3 regions of the Paenibacillus sp. GCM10027630 genome follow, and region 1 is predicted to be linked to each of the others. Evidence: riboswitches for the same ligand, from Rfam matches in the RefSeq annotation. Region 1 holds a riboswitch; each other region holds the start of a gene.
What was found. A riboswitch is a leader RNA that binds a small molecule or an ion and turns the genes downstream of it on or off. The one in region 1 is predicted to bind cyclic di-AMP.

Region 1 (3,281 bases):
CCCAGGATGCGAAGGATATGACGGCGGATGATTTAGATTGGATCGAACAATTATGTGCCCATCCGAAAGTGGTAGCCATAGGTGAGATTGGCCTTGATTATTATTGGGACACCTCGCCTAAAGATGTGCAGGATCGTGTATTTCGGGAGCAAATCCGGTTGGCGCGTAAGCTGGGTATGCCGATCGTGATTCACAACCGCGATGCGCACCATGACATTCTTCAGGTTCTTCGCGAAGAAAAGGCTTCAGATGTTGGAGGGGTCATGCACTGCTTCTCAGGCAGCTGGGAAACGGCGAAGCTCTGTATGGATATGAATTTTCACATTTCCTTCGGAGGGCCTGTTACATTCAAGAATGCAAAGCAGCCAAAAGAAGTGTTGGAAAAGGTGCCGTTGGAGCGTCTTTTGATTGAAACAGATGCCCCCTATTTAACCCCGCACCCATTTCGCGGCAAGAGGAACGAGACGGCATATGTGAAATTAGTCGCAGAAACGGCTGCTGAGCTTAAAGGGCTGACTTTGGAAGAATTAGCTCGGGTAACTACCCAAAATGCGGTTACATTATTCGGGTTACTTTAATTTGGTTATAAGGGTTTGGACGAGTCTATTTTCGTCGAAAACACGATAATCAAAGAAATATATGGTATATTGTACGATTTCAATAGAAAAACAATGGTTTTATTCCTGAAAACGGATGAAAATACCTAATATGGTCAAAAATCAAGGTTTTTTGACCAGTTTGTATACTTTACAACTTTGTATCAGACAGCGTAAACTCAATATTAACTTAATACGTTTACCAAGTTTTCATTTTCGCTGAGTTTCCATCAGGGAAACGGGGGAACCGCAAAGTGACTGTCCCATTTTTTCAATGAGACAAAGGTCACATTTTCAGGGGTGAATCATGGTTAGGTCATGTTACAGTGAACCGACCCAAGTAGGGCGACTCTCAAGTCCGAATCCGTCAGCTAACCTCGTAAGCGTTAAGAGAGAGGTAACGATTGTCGTGCGCTTTATTTCATATTGCTGAAATAACTCAAAGTCACGGGAAGAGTCCTCTTTCCGCGACTTTTTTGTGTTCTTCGTTACGATATTCAATTCACAGACCGGGTACATAGCTGCTCAGGTAACCAAGGAGGTGCTAGCCGCACGCAGGAAGAACGATATGGAAAGTAAGATTGCAGCCCCTAGTTGATTAACGAAAAGATTGCAAAATTAAACCATAGTCGCGTCAGATGAATCATGCGTAACACACGACGGCGGGGCTTTGAAGGAGGACCGAACAAGTGGGAGCTATTCACCATGAGCAACCCCATGTAAGACGATCATCCAGCATGTCCTTCGCAATGCGATGGAAGCATGAAAACTTGCGTTTGATTTGGATCATTGGACTTATTTCAATCGCTATGACTTTCATGTTTATGATGATGTTACACGGTACGGCTACCAAGAAGGTATCTGTAGTTGTGAACGGACAGGAATCGGTTGTTTATACTAAACAATGGGTTCTACAGAGTTTACTGGATGAGCAAGGAATTTCTGTTGGAGAGCACGATCGTCTCTCTGCAGAGCTTGGAGCCAAGCTGAAGAGCGGGGACCGGATTGCGATAGAACATGCACAACCGGTGCAGTTAACAGCGGATGGAGAAACCAAGACCCTGTATACGGTGGCCAAGACCGTGGGGACTGCTTTAAGCGAATTAAAAGTGCCGGTTGGCGAGCTAGACAAGGTTAGTCCAGCTATTGATGCCAATTTGGCGGAGAATAGGGCAATCCAGATCGTCCGTGTCAAGAAAGAGACGGAAGAGGTAACGGAACCGATTGCTTTTGATGTGGAGAAAAAGAATGATCCTCAGCTTGTTAAGGGGAAAGAGCAAATAGTTCAAGAAGGACAAGAAGGGCTGCTCCTAAAAACGAAAGAAAAGCTGTTTGAAGATGGTAAGCTTGTATCCGAACAAGTGGTTGATGAAAAAGTAAAGTCTGAAAGTATCAATAAAATTGTTGCAATAGGAACGAAAAATCCGGTAGTAGTATTATCAGCATCCTCGCCGAATTTGCAAGATGTGATGAAGAGCGGCGTTTCTTTCGGAGTGAAGCAGGTTATTAACAATGTGACGCTAACGGCCTATTCGGCTGGAGCATCATCAACTGGCAAAAGCGCCGAACACCCGCAGTATGGACTAACGTCCTCAGGCACGAGAGTAACGGAAGGTCGAACGATTGCAGTGGATCCTAAAGTAATTCCGCTCGGTTGGTGGGTTTATATTGACGGACTTGGATTCCGCAGAGCCGAAGATACCGGCAGTGCAGTTAAGGGTAACAAAGTTGATGTCTATTTTGACAACAACGATTATGCGAACCGTTTCGGCACTAAACGCGGGTATACCATTTACGTAATTGGACCCAAGAAACCTACAGCGGACTAAAGGCCTGCAATTAGGGCAGACTCATCATATATAAGGTTTTGAAAGAAGAAGGGGGCATCCTCTTCTTTTTTCTGTTCTTTTGGATTTCCCCCGGAGTCCCCCACCCAAACCCTCCGGATTTCCCCACCCAAACCCTCCCCGCCGGGAGGGCTCCAAGGGCTGGCCGCCCTCTGGACACCCGCTAACGGCTTGGGGTGGGAGGCAGATTGGCGTTTCGTATGCTATTATAGGTGGAGGATCGCTTTCGTCCCTAGGGGACACGCTTTCAGTTAGTGCACTCTTGCCCCCACCAAAATCCTCCGGAGTCCCCCACCCAAACCCTCCCCGCCGGGAGGGCTCCAAGGGCTACCGCCCTCTGGACACCCGCTTTATTGGGGAAGGAGCTTCGACAGTTCTTCGATGGGTTGGAGGTGGTAGGAGCGCGTTAGTCGTGGCTGCTTTGGCTTCGCGAAGCAAGCCACTCCACGCTTGCATAGTGTGCGGTAACAGGCTAGATCAGAGTGTCCCATTCATAAAGGGCAGGGGATCAGAGGAGAAGCGTGTCCCGTAGGGACGGTAGCGATGTAAGTACATAAGGCTCCAAGGGAGCGCCACCGAACCTCCTCCCCCAAGCCCTTAACGGGTGTCCAGAGGGCGGAGCCCTTGGGGCCCTCCCGGCGGGGAGGGTTTGGGAGGAGAATAATCCAGTGATCAAGGAAATTATTGTGGTTGAAGGAAAAGATGATACAACCGCTATAAAACGAGCGGTTGAGGCGGAAACGATTGAGACCGGCGGATCGGCGATTAACAAGGATATTATTAAACGAATCAAGCTTGCCCAGCAGCGGCGCGGTGTAATTGTGCTGACTGACCCGGA
Region 2 (3,281 bases), on a different contig from region 1:
AAAAAAAAGTGGGCACTGCCGGGCGGTGTTGTGGAGAACGGAGAGTCTTCATGGGAAGCTGCAGTTCGGGAATGTAAGGAGGAAATTCAGATAGAAGTTACAGATATGTCACTCAGTGGACTTTACTTTTTATCTCATCGAAATGCCTATGTTTTTATTTTTCGAGCGAATTCTTTCAGCGGAATCCCTACGCCTGACGGTATAGAAATTGATGAATGTGCCTATTTTGATTTGCATGATTTGCCCAAACCAATGTCTAATTTTACTATTCAAAGAATCCAAGATGTCGCTTTATTTGAAAAGAACGTATATATGAGAGAGCAGCATGTAAATACGTATGTGATTGAATAAGCTGGTTCTCAAATATTTTAGTCTGCCCGAGGCATTCGGAGAAGTGACTCAGGCAGACTAAATAAATTTATATGTTTTTAGCACCTATGTATCTGGATCCCCAATAAGGGCTGAATAGTGAATCGATTTGAACCCCGTGTGATGACGTAGCTGAGATGAATTGACCGTTACCCATATAGATTCCTACGTGAGATACGCCGCTTTTAGAAAAAAAGACCAAATCCCCCTGAGTAGGATAAGCTACTGCGGTTCCCACATTATCGTACATTTCAATAGATGTTCGAGGTAAATCAATTCCCCGATTATGAGTAAATACATACCGTACAAACCCTGAACAATCGAATCCGTTAGGTGTACTGCCTCCCCATTTATAAGGTACGCCAAGATACTCTTTGGCGAATTGGAGGATAGTATCCTGCTTCTTTGATTTATACCACGCTGGGGCATGGTATTTCCCATCCGCGTCTACGATGGCGAGCTGATTCTCGTCATCCCATTGAACTTTGTTTCCGAGAGTTTCGGATACGAACCGGAGAGGTAAATATACACTTCCTTGGTCCATACCGATCATGGATTTCACTTCGACTTGTTTCCCGTTGACTTGTACGAACGTATCTCCAGTTTTCAAGGTTAAGGTTTGATCGTCCTTTTTCATAGAGACTTTAACCTCTCTACCTTCCTTTGACCAGCTGATCTGGTAACCGAGCGCTTCCATCAGAGGACGAAACGGTACTTGGAGCTGAGAATTGGTATCCACGACAGGTTGTACTTCGGGAAAATTGAGGAGCGTATCATTGACTTGAATTTTGACTCCTTCATTCGGGGTTGAGGCATGAGCACTGACCGTAGAAAAGAATGCGCAAGAAAGAAATGCACTAAAAAACACAAACGATTTGCCTGAAAGCTTCAAACTATTTTCCTCCTAATAGCCTCCGAGGTTAGTTGACGGGTTAGGGAAGAGGTTTTCCCTTATTCGCAGCTCAAAGCAGTCGAATATTCACCCCGAGAATAGATGTCCCCCGTACTAGCACTTATGCTGTGCAGATTCGGCATATTTTACTAAAAACCACCCTTACAATATATTCGTGTCCCAATTGATATATCAGTGGGTGTCAGCGTGTTATAACGAGTTTGGATATCTCTGATATATCTCTTTTGCACTAAGATGTGATATATTTTCTTATATCCATTTTACGCTAGGAGGCATTTCAATGAGTCAGCGCTATCGAATTACAAGAGCATTTCAGGAAAATGACAGTTCAGACCTAACCATTTCTTTGGAAGAGTGTAAACAGTATTTTGCATCCAAACCTGATTTTACTTATACGTCAGTGTTTACGGTGACAGGCTCTACCAGCATGTCTATTGAAGGAGACTTCTTCATGTGGAGCTACGGCGATACAAAGATCCCATTCCGTCATTATCAAGGCGATATCTACGTATCTGGCACCAATGAAGCAGTCATTCCCAAAATAATTGAGGTTGCAGGTGAATTAAGGGCGGATGTGTCGGAGGGGTAATCTTTTCGACTGAAGAAGGTTCTATTTGCAACCTGGTTGCTGTGATAGAGGAATATTAATGGAGTGGCTGTTACTTATGTCGGAAGCCAGATTGTATATCTCAAATATGGTGCAATGGCCTAGTTACATAGGGGGACATAATGATCAAGATCAGGAACATCTTGAAAGATCACTATGATCTAGATATCATAAACGTTTTACCACAGAAGGGTGGTTGGGCGGCACTTGCATATAAAGTTTATGACAACAAGGCTGCCTACTTTTTGAAGGTTTATGAAAAGAGCAGAGCATCCACCGCCAAATGGACGGCACATATAGATCAATATGTTCCTATTCTGGTGTGGCTCATGCATAATAGCAGCTTGAAAGGTAAAATTCCGGTACCCATTTTAACTAAAAAAGGTGACTATAAATGTGAGGATGATGCTGGAGTTTATTTGCTTTATGAATATATAGATGGAGAAACAATTGGTGATAAAGATTTGAACAAGGAGCAAATTTACCATCTATCGGTAATAGTGACAGAGCTTCATGCCTATGGAGAAGAAATACCTATTCAAACGGATATGGTCAAAGAAAATTTTCATGTTCCGTTTTTGCCAGAGCTTAGAAACTCGTTGGATGAAGAGAATAACCTTATTCCTGTTGATCTAAGAGAAGTGATGAACCCTCACATTGAACAAATTAGGGATATGATCGATACCGTTGAACAATTGTCTGTGAGGTTAAAGACCGGTAATGTAAGAATGGCTCTGTGCCACTCAGATCTCCACAATTGGAATCTGATGCAATCCGAACCACATCTGATGTTAATTGACTGGGAAGGGTTGAAATTGGCCCCCGTTGAAGCGGATATGATGTTCTTGGTTGACAAGCCGTACTTTGCTGAATTTTTAAGCATCTATCAGAATCTTCATAAGGATTTTGTAATGAATCCTGATGTCTTGCAGTTTTATAAGGGCAGGCGCAAGCTGGAAGATGTCTGGGAATTTATGGAGCAACTCCTATTCGACAAACAAGATGGTGAAGAAAGAGTTACTACTATTAGCCTCTTAGCGACAGAACTGCGCGATATAGACGTATAATGATCCAGCACAGAGGACACCTTGTATCTGAAATAAACGATCCCTAATAGGTTGGAAATTTTAATTACATATTGCGGAGATTGATGGTTGCATCCGCAGGCTGGGCCGTGTAGCAGAAAAATATGCTAAACGGCTTTTTTACTGTTGCTATATACAGTCTCATTGTGTATAGTGTAACTATACAGTTTTACTATATATAGTCTGACGATATATGTGCCGTTGATTCAAGGAGGGGAAACATGAGCAGAGATAAAAATTTGCCGCTTACGGAAACCGTTTATTATATTCTATTGGCCTTGATGGAACCGGCACATGGATATTTGAT
Region 3 (3,281 bases), on a different contig from region 1:
GGCATGGGCAAACAAGACTGTCATAAACCCGTATTTCAGGAAGGCGAAACCGAAGATAAGTCCAATAATGGTAACTTCAATTAAACGTGTATACACCGGATATATAGGATACTGGGTATGACTGAGCGCCCAAATCATACTTGGAAGCAGCACGGCCAAAAACCGATTGCGTACCAGCTTCAAAAAGAAGGCGATGCCGAACAGCCGGTAAATGGCTTCCTCCGATATCGATGCGGACCAGGCTAACAACGGAAATATAGCGGGAATTGACATGTTAAGCACAGAGTCCGAAGGGTCATTGACCGACCAGACATCGAAATACTCTCCGGCTATGAAGAAAAGCCCTTGTTGGACTCCGAGGACGAATAAACAGAGTAAGTACCCTCGGCCCATTGCCGTCACAACGCGATTGCCGAACGTCGGGTCACTCCATTCGACGATTGGATTCCAGCCTCGGCGCAGCCACATGTTTTTACCTGCAAGCAATGCGAAATAAACGCTGATAGCCATCAAAAAAATAATTACATTGCTTATCCATAAGTAGATGATGCCTTGCAGCTGCGAAGGCGCATCCGAATGAGAGGTGCGGAATGCAGGCAGCATGTTAAAATTATTGGCAACGTAGACGGCAAGGAAAAGAAAGCTGAGCAATAAGCCCCGTCGAAACGTAATTTCTTTTCGATAACGGATAATGGTGTACAGGGAGGCAAATGCCATGATTAAGGAAACAGCCAAGCTGATGCGGGTCATAAGAGTTGCACGGTCGTCCTGATGCTTTTGCCACTCCAGGAAAGATTGAGGAATGTCGAATACGGGATGGAAGGACACGACCTTACCGTTAGCAACAGATAGAGTCAAGAGAAGCTTGGCCGTCCCAATTTGCTTGTCTTTGCTCTCAAACACAAATTCCGTACCAGCGGCGCTTGAAGGTCGCTCGCGTCTTTCAGCAGCTTTTTTGCCTTGATCATGTGTTGCTTTTACGAAATCTGCCAGCGAATATCCCTGATCTTTAATGGCAAGCTCTGCAAGCTCTTGATTTCCAGGTTTGGGTGATGCGATCGTTTGCTGTCTGGCTGAAGGCGCGCTGTAGGCTTCCCAGCCAAGTAACCTCTGATTGGAATAATTCACATCGATATAATAAGTCATCTTGTTGGTATTATCGTTGATTTCGACCTCATAGTAATCGATCGGCAAGCTGCTGAAGCGTTTTGTATATTCTTCGCTTAGCTTCTCCTTTTGCAAATAGCCGCTTCGTTTGGAATTGGATTGAAACAAGGTATTCGTAGTGTAACTACCTGCAGAGAGTCCAAACCTTTCTTTGACAAATTGGGCTGCGGCATCGGCTGCTTCCTGCTTAGTTATGCTCGGATAACGCGGTTCTGGCTCAACTGACTTGCCTGGATCTTGCAAATAGGACGAGCCTACAACAGTCAAATAAAGAATGATGCCTATAACAGCTAACAGCAGCAGAGGAGATTCCGATTGTCGTTTCACTAATGATTGTCTCCTTTTGAAATAATGGATTAGTAAGCTTGAGTATTTTAACAGTGTATTCTTTTAACTTAGCACAAATGACTAAGCAAAATCCAATGAATTCAAGAGCAAAAGGAGGAAAATCGGTGAAAAGCAAAGCGAACACGCACTCCTACTCATGTCAGTACTAGTAAAAATAAGAATATCACCCGTTTTCGATCAAAAGCGACTTTGTACTTCCTGATAAAGAGCCTTATAATTCATATCAATTGAATAAAAAGCCGAATTTCTTTTCGAAAACGGGGGAACCATTGTAATAGGGGTGAATTTAATTCCAACGCGCATTATGTTGGGATGATAGGGTACCTGTAAGCCCGAATCCGTCAGCTAACCTCGTAGGCTTAATAACAGGACCCATAAATACGGCAGTGGGCTTCCAGTGTCTTTTTTGTTGTGCTTAAACATAATTTTGGGGGTTATTGTTGTGGGGATAATTAGAGGTCGGGGTGAAAAATGAAGCTTACTTTTAAAAAAATCGAACTAACGCCGCCGCAAATTTTGGTATTGGGTTTTGCTGCGATTATTCTAGTTGGTACGATACTGCTAACCCTGCCTATAGCGTCTGCAACAGGGACACCGCATACTTTTCTTAACGCATTGTTTACCGCTACTTCTGCGACCTGTGTAACCGGGCTCGTGGTTGTGGATACAGGATCATCGTACACCATGTTTGGGCAAATCGTTATCATCACGCTGATTCAGGTGGGCGGACTTGGCTTTATGACGATGGCGACCCTGTTTGCCTTCATGCTGAAGAAACGGATTTCGCTTAAAGAACGTTTAATTCTTCAGGAAGCGATGAATCAAGGGAGCATGGAAGGAATCGTACGCCTCATTCGTAAGGTAATTCGATATTCCTTAACGATAGAATTGATCGCTGCTGTCATTTTCTCTATTCGTTGGTCATTAGATCTGGGTCCTGCCAAAGGGATCTATTATGGGATATGGCATGCAATTTCCTTTTTTAACAACGCCGGCTTCGATTTATTCGGAAGTGTGACAGGACCGTTCAGCAGTCTGACCTCTTACGCTTCCGATCCGATAATTAATATCGTTTCGATGGGGCTCATCATATTAGGCGGGATTGGATTTATAGTAATATCGGATTTGCTTGACTTCAGGGTGAACAAAAGATTATCGCTCCATTCCAAGGTAGTGCTCAGCACAACCGGATTCCTGATCTTTTTTGGCGCCATTGTTATTTTTATTTTTGAATTTACGAATCAGAAGACATTTGGAACTCTCGATTGGTCAGGTAAAGTATTAGCGGCATTCTTTCAATCGGTTTCTCCACGGACGGCCGGAGCGAATACAATCGATATCGGAGGCATGCGGCAGGCCAGCCAATTTTTCACGATTATCCTGATGTTTATAGGAGCTTCACCTGGTTCTACGGGCGGCGGTATTAAGACAACAACGTTTACTACGCTGGTTGGCGCCACAATCGCGATGATTCGCGGTAAAGAAGATATCGTGCTGTTTCATTACCGCTTGGGCAAGGATCGTATCCTTAAGGCCATTACGTTGACCATGATTGCCTTATTTCTAGTTATATTCGTCTCGATGGTACTGTCAACCACGGAGGATCACCCATTCTTAATGATCTTGTTTGAGGTAACTTCGGCATTCGGCACAGTGGGCTTAACTATGGGATTAACTCCAGATTTGTCGGATATCGGTAAAGTTATGATAGCACTAATGATGTTTGTAGGCCGTTTAGGACCATTGACGTTGGCATATGCGCTCGG

Region 2: linked by a shared signal. The riboswitch ahead of ACFQ0C_RS21270 (C40 family peptidase) and the one ahead of ACFQ0C_RS09465 (resuscitation-promoting factor) in region 1 are both predicted to bind cyclic di-AMP.
Region 3: linked by a shared signal. The riboswitch ahead of ACFQ0C_RS06915 (TrkH family potassium uptake protein) and the one ahead of ACFQ0C_RS09465 (resuscitation-promoting factor) in region 1 are both predicted to bind cyclic di-AMP.

Annotation. Positions count from the first base shown of each region.
Region 1 is NZ_JBHTGY010000017.1:18,976-22,256, forward strand. Features, by position in the region: gene ACFQ0C_RS09460 (TatD family hydrolase) at 1-578, shown strand, start outside; cyclic di-AMP (ydaO/yuaA leader) riboswitch at 804-998, shown strand; gene ACFQ0C_RS09465 (resuscitation-promoting factor) at 1,286-2,425, shown strand; gene rnmV (ribonuclease M5) at 3,112-3,281, shown strand, end outside.
Region 2 is NZ_JBHTGY010000039.1:177,799-181,079, forward strand. Features, by position in the region: gene ACFQ0C_RS21265 (NUDIX domain-containing protein) at 1-351, shown strand, start outside; gene ACFQ0C_RS21270 (C40 family peptidase) at 419-1,261, opposite strand; cyclic di-AMP (ydaO/yuaA leader) riboswitch at 1,264-1,413, opposite strand; gene ACFQ0C_RS21275 (hypothetical protein) at 1,563-1,871, shown strand; gene ACFQ0C_RS21280 (aminoglycoside phosphotransferase family protein) at 2,012-2,956, shown strand; gene ACFQ0C_RS21285 (PadR family transcriptional regulator) at 3,196-3,281, shown strand, end outside.
Region 3 is NZ_JBHTGY010000011.1:163,529-166,809, reverse strand. Features, by position in the region: gene ACFQ0C_RS06920 (CPBP family intramembrane glutamic endopeptidase) at 1-1,494, opposite strand, end outside; cyclic di-AMP (ydaO/yuaA leader) riboswitch at 1,743-1,889, shown strand; gene ACFQ0C_RS06915 (TrkH family potassium uptake protein) at 1,987-3,281, shown strand, end outside.